Regions from separate parts of the Caecibacter sp. AF58-12pH5A genome, predicted to be linked through region 1. Evidence: riboswitches for the same ligand, from Rfam matches in the RefSeq annotation. Region 1 holds a riboswitch; each other region holds the start of a gene.
What was found. Region 1 has a riboswitch for ZMP and ZTP ahead of PGX44_RS02725 (L-lactate MFS transporter). Riboswitches for the same ligand answer to the same signal wherever they lie in the genome.

Region 1 (3,276 bases):
GGCAGACAGCCTTTCCTGCTATGGGGACGCGTATTTTCCTAAGGGCGCTGCCTGCCTCGATTTAGGCACTGGCGCCGGTTTTCCCGGTATTCCCCTGCTCATTTACCGGCCGGACCTGCGCATGACTTTTTTCGATTCCCTGCAAAAAAGGCTGCGTTTCCTGGAACAGGTCACGACAGAACTAACGCTGACAGGAGCTGTATTTCTCCACGGCCGGGCTGAAGAAAAAGCCCATGACAAGACCTACCGGGAACAGTTCGATGTCGTTACCAGCCGGGCCGTTGCGCGCCTCAATATTCTCTGCGAATGGGCACTGCCCTATGTGCGTACAGGCGGTGTTTTCATTGCCCTTAAGGGGGCACAATATGAAGAGGAAATCAAAGAAGCCGGCCATGCTCTGGCTGTGCTAGGAGGGACCCTGGAAGCTGTGCGTCCTGTGACCTTGCCGGGGCTTACAGATAAGCGGGCTGTCCTCTACATCCGCAAGAACGCCAAGAGTCCCTTAAAATATCCGCGCAAGCCTACACTGGCTGCCAAAAATCCGTTATAATGGAGCTGAATTCATATTTTTCAGCCTATAGAAAGGGTGTGTCAGCATGTCTCTTAAAAAATCTATTCTGGTCCTGCTTACAGCCTGCTTTACCCTGGGTACGGCGGCCGCCATGGCAGCTGCACCGGAAATCAATGCACAGTCGGCCTGTGTCATTGATGCCAATACGGGGAAAGAATTATACGCCAAGGATGCAGATCACCGCATGTATCCCGGTGGTACGACTATGATTATGACCAGTCTGCTCGGTGTAGAATCGGGGAAACTGGATCAGCCTCTTACGATTGCTCCGGCTTCCCAGCAGCTGCCTGGCGATGTCAGCAAGCTGGGCCTTTATGCCGGTGATAAAGTGACCTTGCGTCATGCCCTGACCGGTATGATGACCGTCGGTGGCTGTGATGCGGCCATAGACGCAGCCGTAACGGTAGCGCCGACAGAAGCTGATTTTGTGCAGCAAATGAATGCCAAGGCTGCCGCCTTAGGCGCGACAGGCACGCATTTTACCAATCCTACCGGCCTGCCTGATGCCAAGCACTATTCGACAGCCCGCGATTTGGCGAAAATCGCAGCCTATGCGATGCAGTCCTCTGATTTCCGCGGCCTTGTAAACCACACGTCCTACGATATGCCCTATATCGATAGCGGGACCAAGCATTGTGAAACGACCAATGGGTTCCTGACCAGTGGCTTTAGCGGTGCTAACGGTGTCAAAACGGGCGTGACGAACGAAGGCGGTCCTTGCCTCGTCGCTTCGGCCACGCGTGATGGCCATACTCTCGTCGTTTCGATACTCAATTCGCAGAGCCGTTCTGCCGATGCCCAAAGCTTGCTCACGTATGGTTTTTCGCAGTTAAAGGATACGACAGCACCGCAGACGACAGCTGCACCGGCGGCTAAGACGACGAGCCAGGCGGCTGCGGCACAAAGCGAAACTGCCGCAGCGACAGCTGCTGACCGGGATGCAGAAGAAGCCTATGTCCTGCGCAATGCACCGGCAGGACAGACCTTATCGTCTATTGCAGCTCAGCAGAGACAGGTACAGGCCCTTTCTGCTGCCAATGCCCAAGGAGCAGAGTCATAAAAATTAATTCTTGACATAAGACTCTTTCTTGCTATAATAAAAGAACATCATGAATATTCCGATACAGGACTGACGGATCAGTGGAACAACCACGTGGACTGTATCGCAGTAGTAAGCGCCGACCGTCTGGGCAAAGATATGAAAATATGCTTTGGCCAGCCGGCCGGCGCTTCTTTTTGTGCGCCTGTGTGCCGGCCGACCGCAAAGGAGAGATGGATTCAATGAAAAAGAACCGTTGGCTTATTGCGTTGTCCGCTATGGGGATTCACATCTGCATTGGCAGTGTCTATGCCTGGAGCGTCCTTACCCGCCCGATTATGGAGTCCATGGGCTTTTCCCTGAAGGAAACGACGTGGACATTCTCCCTGGCCATTTTATTCTTAGGCCTGTCAGCAGGTTTTTTAGGCAGCTTTGTCCAGAAAATCGGACCGCGCAAGTCAGGTCTTTTATCGATGGCTTTCTTCTGCAGCGGCATGTTTGGTACGGCTGCTGCCCTGTATTTCCACAGCCTGCCCCTGCTCTATATCTGCTATGGTGTCATAGGCGGCATCGGCCTGGGTACAGGCTATATTACACCTGTTTCGACACTGGTCAAATGGTTCCCCGATAACCGTGGCTTTGCTACGGGTCTGGCCATCATGGGCTTTGGTTTTGCCAGCATGATCGCCGGTCCGGTTATGCAGCTTCTGGTGCAGCACGTAGGTCTTATTCCCAACTTCCTCATCTTGGGAGCCGTTTATATGACCATTATGACAGCTTCTTCGCTGTATTTGGCGCCGCCTAAAGCAGGCGAAGTGCCTCAGGCCGATCTGGCCCTGCGTCAGGCCGGGGAAAAGAAAAAGATCGTCTATGCCGATTCCCTGCCCCAGTTTACGGTCAAAGGGGCGATGAAGACGTGGCAGCTCTACACGATCTGGCTTCTCTTCTTTACCAACATTACCTGTGGTATTGCCCTCCTGGCCGTCGCCTCCCCTATGGCTCAGGAAGTCGTCGGCATGTCGCCCATGGCCGCTGCTTCCATGGTCGGTATCATCGGGTTTATGAACGGTGCCGGCCGCATCGCCTGGGCTACCGTATCGGACTACCTTGGCCGTTCGGCTACGTATGTCCTCTTCTTTGCCATTGAAATCGTCGCCTTCTGGCAGCTTTCTCAGGTGACTAATTCTTTTAGCTTCCAGGTTCTCGTATTGCTCATCATCACCTGCTATGGCGGCGGCTTCTCGTGCATGCCGGCATACCTTTCGGACCTCTTCGGCACACGGGAACTCAGTGCCATTCACGGACGTATTCTTACGGCCTGGGGCGCTGCCGGTGTCGCCGGTCCGCTGCTGCTGGCTTTGATTAAAGAAACGACGAACAGCTATGCCGTTACCTTGCAGGTCTTCTCGGCCTTCTTCGTCGGCGCTTTAGCACTGATGCTCTTCCTCAAATACCAGACCCGTCATGGCATCGTTTGCCGTGATGCGGAAGGCCTCCGTCCTGTCCGTCAGAAGGCGGAAGTGAAAGGCTAAGCTCTGTTTAACCCCTATCCCCCGTGGCAGTATGGTACTGCCTGGGGGATTTTTTTGTCCCGGTATATCGTAGTTAGATGGATGATTGAAAATGATTGCTTTTTAAACATAGTCACTAAAAATGATTGAAAATG
Region 2 (3,276 bases), on a different contig from region 1:
GCGCGTGAGCAGCTGCAGTCGTGTTTCATAGCTTTCCAGTGCTTTCGAAGCTCTATTGAGCATATCGTACGCGCCTTGCCGGGAAATCTGCAGTTCTTCACCGATTTCGCTGAGGCTGAGATCGAGATTGAAATACATATCCAGGCACCGGCGCTGCCGTTCAGTCAGGAGCGGCCCGTATATATCGAGGAGCCGGCCCTTGCGTACTACGTCTTCAATCATGGTTTCACCACCTCGTGCAAACTCGTACTGTGATAGTATACCCTATGAGGAAAACGCTGTCAAGTACTTCTACTTGTCAGATTGGAAATTTCTTTTCTTTTTCCCGCACACGGACGCAAAAAAAGAAGGCTTGCGCCACCGGTGGTCCCAGGGACGCAGTCCTTCTCTCCAGTACGTATTATGAGTATTAATGATGGAACAGGCGGACATGGGTCATGGCCATGGCAATGCCATACTTGTCACACGTTTCGATGACATTATCGTCACGGATGGAACCGCCGGCCTGGGCGATGAAATCTACACCGCTGCGGTGAGCCCGTTCGATATTGTCGCCAAAGGGGAAGAAGGCATCGCTGCCGAGAGCTACGCCGTGCAACTGGGCAATCCAGGCTTTCTTTTCTTCCCGTGTAAGCGGTGCCGGCTGCTCTGTAAAGAGATCCTGCCAAATGCCATCGGCCAGGACGTCTTCGTAGTCATCGGAGATGTAGACGTCAATCGCGTTGTCGCGGTTCGGACGGCGTACGTCGTCGCGGAAAGGCAAAGCCAATACCTTCGGGTTCTGGCGGAGCCACCAGACATCGGCTTTGTTGCCGGCCAGACGCGTGCAGTGTACGCGCGACTGCTGGCCTGCGCCTACGCCGATGGTCATGCCGTCTTTTACGTAGCATACGGAGTTAGACTGGGTATATTTAAGGGTAATAAGGGCAATCATGAGATCCCGCTTGGCTGCCTCAGTGATGGTCTTGTTCTGTGTCGGGATTTCACCAAAAAGGTCCGTCGTGATTTTTACGTTATTGCGGTCCTGTTCGAAGGTAACGCCGAAGACTTCTTTCGTTTCCGAAACCTGCGGTACGTAATCGGGATTAATCTGGAGTACACAGTAGTTGCCCTTTTTCTTTGTCTTCAAAATAGCCAGGGCTTCATCTGTGTAACCCGGAGCAATGACGCCGTCCGATACTTCACGCTTGAGGAGCGTTGCCGTCGGTACGTCGCATACGTCGGAAAGGGCGACAAAATCGCCGTACGAGCTCATACGGTCGGCACCACGGGCGCAGGCATAGGCCGTAGCCAAGGGGGATAATTCCAAATCGTCGACCCAGTAAATGCGTTTCAGCGTATCGCTCATTTCATTGGCTACGGCAGCGCCGGCCGGGCTGACGTGTTTAAAGGACGCTGCTGCCGGCAGCTTCGTTGCTTCTTTCAGTTCCTTTACGAGCTGATAGCTGTTCAGGGCATCGAGCAGATTGATGTAACCTGGACGGCCGTTGAGTACCGTAAAGGGCAAATCACTGCCGTCTTTCATATATACGCGGGCCGAAGCCTGGTTGGGATTGCAGCCATACTTTAATTGCAGTTCTTTCATGATTAATCCTCCCATATTGTCCCTAATAAACAAAAATACCGACACTTCCGGACTCTTTGCCCAGACGGTCGGCTCTACATCGGCATGCTCCCTGTGGTTTCTAGTCCACTCTCCGTCAGTCACATGCTTCCGTATTTATTATACAAAGTAACATACCCTTATGTCAACGTTTTCCCTCGTCGTTACGAGGGAAAGGACGTTTTTTGCATACTAAAAGCCAGGCTGCATCCTTTTGGGAATACAGCCTGGCTGTGTATGTTAGGTGCGGTTGACGAGTGCTTCCGGGCGTTGCATGCGGCGGATGACATCTAAGACTTTTTTCTTGATTTTGTCTACGATGCTTTCGTCTTTAGTCTCCCCCACCCAGTCTTCACCGCTGGCTTTAGCAAATTCTTTAAGCAGCTCTTTCTGCTTGGCATTCATGCGTTTTGGCGTGTTGATGTTGACCTGTACGTGGTGATCACCGCGCCGGCCGCTGCTGCCGAGAATTTGTACGCCATGTCCTTTGATGCGGAAGACCGTACCGGTTTGCGTACCTGCCGGGATTTTCAGATCTACCTTGCCGTCCAGCGTATCGACGCGGATGGTGCAGCCCAGTGCCGCCTGGGCAAAGCTGATGGTCTGGCGCGATACGATGTCGTTGCCTTGGCGCGTAAAGTTCGGATCTTCGCGGACGAAGATATAGACGTACAGGTCGCCGTAGCCACCGCCACGAACCCCTGCTTCGCCTTCACCGGCTACGCGCAGCCGCGAGCCGTTATCGACGCCGCCAGGAATCTTGATCTGCAATTTCTTGCGTACATTGACCTTGCCTTCGCCATGGCATTTCTTACATTTTTCGTGAATCACCTTGCCTGTGCCGCCGCAATGGGAACACGTACGGACATTGACCATCTGGCCAAAGGGCGTATTTTGTACGACCCGCTGCTGGCCTGTGCCGTGGCAGACAGGGCAAGTATCTACCTTGCTGCCCGGTTCGGCGCCTTCGCCGTGGCAGTGATCACAGATTTCATCTTTTGGTACTTGGATTTCCATTTCCGTCCCAAAAGCAGCCTGTTTGAAAGAAATGTCTACGTCGAAACGGAGGTCTGCCCCCCGTTCCGGACCGTTAGACTGACGGCTGCCCTGGCCACCGAAGAAGGAATCAAAGATATCGCCAAAACCGCCAAAGCCACCTTGGCTAAAGCCGCCCTGACCGAAACCGCCAAAGCCGCCGAAGCCACCAAAGCCCTGGCCGGCACCGGAAGCGTTGCCATTCTGGAAGGCATCCATGCCGAACTGGTCGTACTGGGCGCGCTTGTTCTTATCAGACAAGACGCTGTAGGCTTCGTTGATTTCCTTGAACTTTTCTTCTGCAGCCTTAGGGTTGTCCCGGTTTTTATCAGGATGGTACTTTATAGCCAATTTACGGAAGGCTTTCTTAATATCCGCTTCGCTGGCATCTTTGGGAACGCCAAGTACTTCATAATAATCTCTTTTGCTCATATGGGCAGCCCCTCTTTATCTACTTACTTCTGGTCGTCGTCGACTACTTTGTAGTCAGCGTCAACTACTTTTTCATCACTCTGGCCACTCTGCTGTGCGCCTGCCTGCTGCTGTGCACCGGCCTGTTGCTGGGCACCAGCCTGCTGCTGTGCGTCAGCCTGCTTGTACATTTCGCTGGTCAGGTCGTAGAGCGGTTTCGTCAAGGC
Region 3 (3,276 bases), on a different contig from region 1:
CGATGGCCATGATGTTCTTCAGGCGCTCCATGTTTTCTTTGCTTTCGATGACTACAAAATACCAAGGCTGCAGATTGCTCGACGACGGGGCCATCATGCCGGCCGTCAATATTTTTTCAATTTCTTCCCGCGTCAGCGGTTCGGGTGTATACTTGCGGATACTGCGTCGTTCATTGATTGCATTTGCTACTTCCATAGTAAGGCTCCTTTCTAAGCGTATATGTAATCTCATCGTAATACACGACGACGGCCCCTGTCAATGGGACGCCTGTCCCGTCAGACACCGGGTGGCGGCCAGGTGGCAGAGAATCTGATTTATTTTCTCCATAAGACTGAATATGTGGGCCGAATATGCTATAATAGATAACATGTAAGCCGCCTGGCCGTTTTTCGTGGAGCCAGATGCGGAAATGATCCTATTTGAGGTGCAGAAATGATACAGGAAATCCATTATGTAAAAGCTGACCCTAGTGGCAACACGACCATTCTCGTACTGGATGAGATCCCTCCGTCGGAACACGCAACCATTGCAGAAAAGCTGTTGCAGCCTGACTGTGTCGGCGCAGAACAGGTCGCCTTTTTATCACCGTCCAACCAGGGCGCCCAGATCCGGCTCGATATGATGGGTGGTGAATTTTGCGGCAACGCGTCCCGTTCGGCCGCAGCCTATCTCTTGTCCCAGTCGGGAGCAGAGGCAGGAGAGTACATGATTTCCTGTTCCGGCTGCAGTGCTCCCTTGCAGGCCCGCGTACAGCGTGGTGAAGAAGACCAGGTCTACGATGCGTCCATTGACATGCCGCTGCCAAAAAAGATGGACACGGTCAGCCTCGACGTAGGCAATACGGCCTTTCGGTTTTACCGCGTAGCGTTGCCGGGAATCGTCCATTTTGTTCATTTTACGACAGCCCTCAAAAATCTGGATCGCGACCAGATCTGGAAAGCCGTATACAATTTTGCTTCGACCTTCCATTACGAAGCCTTTGGCCTCGACCTCGTCGACCGCAAGACACTGACCATGATTCCGGCTGTGTACGTAACGGCCACGAAGACCCTCTATTGGGAACAAAGCTGTGGTTCCGGCTCAGCCGCTACGGCAGCGGCCCTGTCCCAGCTGTGCGGCCATGAAATCGCCTGTGAAATCCGTCAGCCTGGCGGCATGATTACCATTGAAGCAGCCGTCAGCGATGGAGAAATAAAGAAAATCCACATCGGCGGTCCTGTGCGCCTGGAAAAGGAACAATGTGTACAGCTCTAGGCCACTGAGCAAAAGAAATACTCATATTGACAAGGCCAGGCCTGGCCTTGTATAATAACACCATAGTCATGTGACTGACGGAAGTGGACTAACCACATGGGAGCATGATATCGAAAAGCCGACCGTCTGGGCAATAGTCCGGAGGGCCGGCTATTTTTCTTTACATTTATGGAACAGGAGCTGATTTCCAATATGACTAAAGTATTGAGCGACATTGAAATTGCGCAGCAGACGACATTGGAACCGATTGTAAAGATTGCAGAAAAAGTAGGTTTGACAGAAGACGATTTGGAATTATACGGTAAATATAAAGCGAAGATCTCCTTCGACGCCATTAAACGCCTGTCAAAAAATGAAGACGGCAAGCTCGTCCTGGTCACGGCCATTACGCCGACTCCGGCCGGTGAAGGCAAGACCTTAACGACCATCGGTCTGGCACAGGCACTCAATAAACTGGGCCATAAAACCATGACGGCCCTGCGTGAACCGTCCTTGGGACCTGTCTTTGGCATCAAAGGCGGCGCTGCCGGCGGCGGCTATTCCCAGGTTCTCCCCATGGAAGATATCAACCTCCATTTTACAGGCGATATGCACGCTATTACAGCGGCCAACAACCTCTTGGCTGCAGCTATCGATAACCATGTCCACCAGGGCAATGCCCTGCGCATTGACGTGCGCCGCATCGTCTGGAAACGCGTCATGGATATGAATGACCGGGCCCTGCGCGACATTGTCGTCGGTCTGGGCGGCAAAGTCAACGGCTTCCCCCGGGAAGATCATTTCATGATTACCGTCGCTTCGGAAATCATGGCCGTTCTCTGCCTGGCCAGCGACCTCATGGATCTCAAAAAACGCATGGGTGACATCATCGTTGCCTACGACTTGGACGGCCAGCTTGTTACGGCACGGCAGCTCAACGTCGACGGCGCCATGGCCATTCTCATGAAGGATGCCATCAAACCGAACCTCGTCCAGACGACAGAAAATACGCCGGCCCTCGTACACGGCGGTCCCTTTGCCAATATTGCCCACGGCTGTAACTCCGTCGTCGCCACCAAGCTGGCCCTCAAGATGGGAGAAATCACCGTTACGGAAGCCGGCTTCGGTGCCGACCTGGGCGCAGAAAAATTCATGGATATCAAATGCCGCTTTGCCGGCATCAAACCGAATGCAGTCGTCATCGTAGCCACCATCCGGGCTCTCAAGATGCACGGCGGCGTCGACAAAAAGAATCTCCAGACGGAAAACCTGGCAGCTCTCGAAAAAGGCTTTGCCAACCTGGCTAAACACATTGAAAACATGCGTAAATACGACGTGCCCGTCCTCGTAGGCATCAACCGCTTCCTCTCCGATACAGATGCGGAAATCGCCCTCCTGACGAAGCTCTGCGAAGACTACGGCGTCGACGTAGCCCTCAACAACTGCTGGGCTGAAGGCGGCCAGGGCGGTCTCGACATGGGCCGCAAGGTCTTACAGCTCCTCGCGCAGCCTAAGACCCCGTACAAACCGCTCTACGACGTCAACGACACGATCCTTCACAAGCTGGAAATCCTGACCAGGGAAATCTACGGCGGCGACGGCGTCATTCTCGAAGGCAATGCACCGAAGCAGATTGCCGAACTGGAAAAGCTGGGCCTCGACAAGATGCCGATCTGCGTCGCTAAGACCCAGTACTCCCTGTCGGATAATCCGGCCCTCCTCGGTGCACCGAAGAACTTCAAAATCACCGTCAAAGATGTACGCGTCTGCACCGGTGCCGGCTTTATCGTCTGCCAGACGAGCAACATCATGGTTATGCCGGGCCTGCCGAAGGTTCCTGCAGCCAACCGCATGGACATCGACGAAAACGGCGTTATTACAGGCTTGTTCTAAGTCTGCAGCAGGTGTAAAATAGACCTATCACAAATTCATCCGGCAAGGCCAGGCGCAGCCTGCTTTGCCGGATTTCTTGTATAGTCTGCAAGAAAATACAGGACGAAAGGTGCGAATCACAGTGACAGAGTTACAATTTTCCCATATGC

Region 2: it holds a riboswitch for ZMP and ZTP, as region 1 does, so the genes downstream of both, PGX44_RS00585 (phosphoribosylaminoimidazolecarboxamide formyltransferase) here and PGX44_RS02725 (L-lactate MFS transporter) in region 1, are expected to answer to the same signal.
Region 3: it holds a riboswitch for ZMP and ZTP, as region 1 does, so the genes downstream of both, PGX44_RS04625 (formate--tetrahydrofolate ligase) here and PGX44_RS02725 (L-lactate MFS transporter) in region 1, are expected to answer to the same signal.

What each region holds. Positions count from the first base shown of each region.
Region 1 covers NZ_JAQDBC010000003.1:91,259-94,534, forward strand. The annotation lists gene rsmG (16S rRNA (guanine(527)-N(7))-methyltransferase RsmG) at 1-550, shown strand, start outside; gene PGX44_RS02720 (D-alanyl-D-alanine carboxypeptidase family protein) at 597-1,631, shown strand; ZMP/ZTP riboswitch at 1,687-1,770, shown strand; gene PGX44_RS02725 (L-lactate MFS transporter) at 1,853-3,142, shown strand.
Region 2 covers NZ_JAQDBC010000001.1:112,546-115,821, forward strand. The annotation lists gene ylxM (YlxM family DNA-binding protein) at 1-222, opposite strand, end outside; gene PGX44_RS00585 (phosphoribosylaminoimidazolecarboxamide formyltransferase) at 410-1,585, opposite strand; ZMP/ZTP riboswitch at 1,637-1,718, opposite strand; gene dnaJ (molecular chaperone DnaJ) at 1,844-3,070, opposite strand; gene dnaK (molecular chaperone DnaK) at 3,094-3,276, opposite strand, start outside.
Region 3 covers NZ_JAQDBC010000006.1:31,656-34,931, forward strand. The annotation lists gene PGX44_RS04615 (nitroreductase family protein) at 1-196, opposite strand, end outside; gene PGX44_RS04620 (histidine racemase CntK family protein) at 434-1,255, shown strand; ZMP/ZTP riboswitch at 1,316-1,394, shown strand; gene PGX44_RS04625 (formate--tetrahydrofolate ligase) at 1,448-3,127, shown strand; gene PGX44_RS04630 (cyclodeaminase/cyclohydrolase family protein) at 3,273-3,276, shown strand, end outside.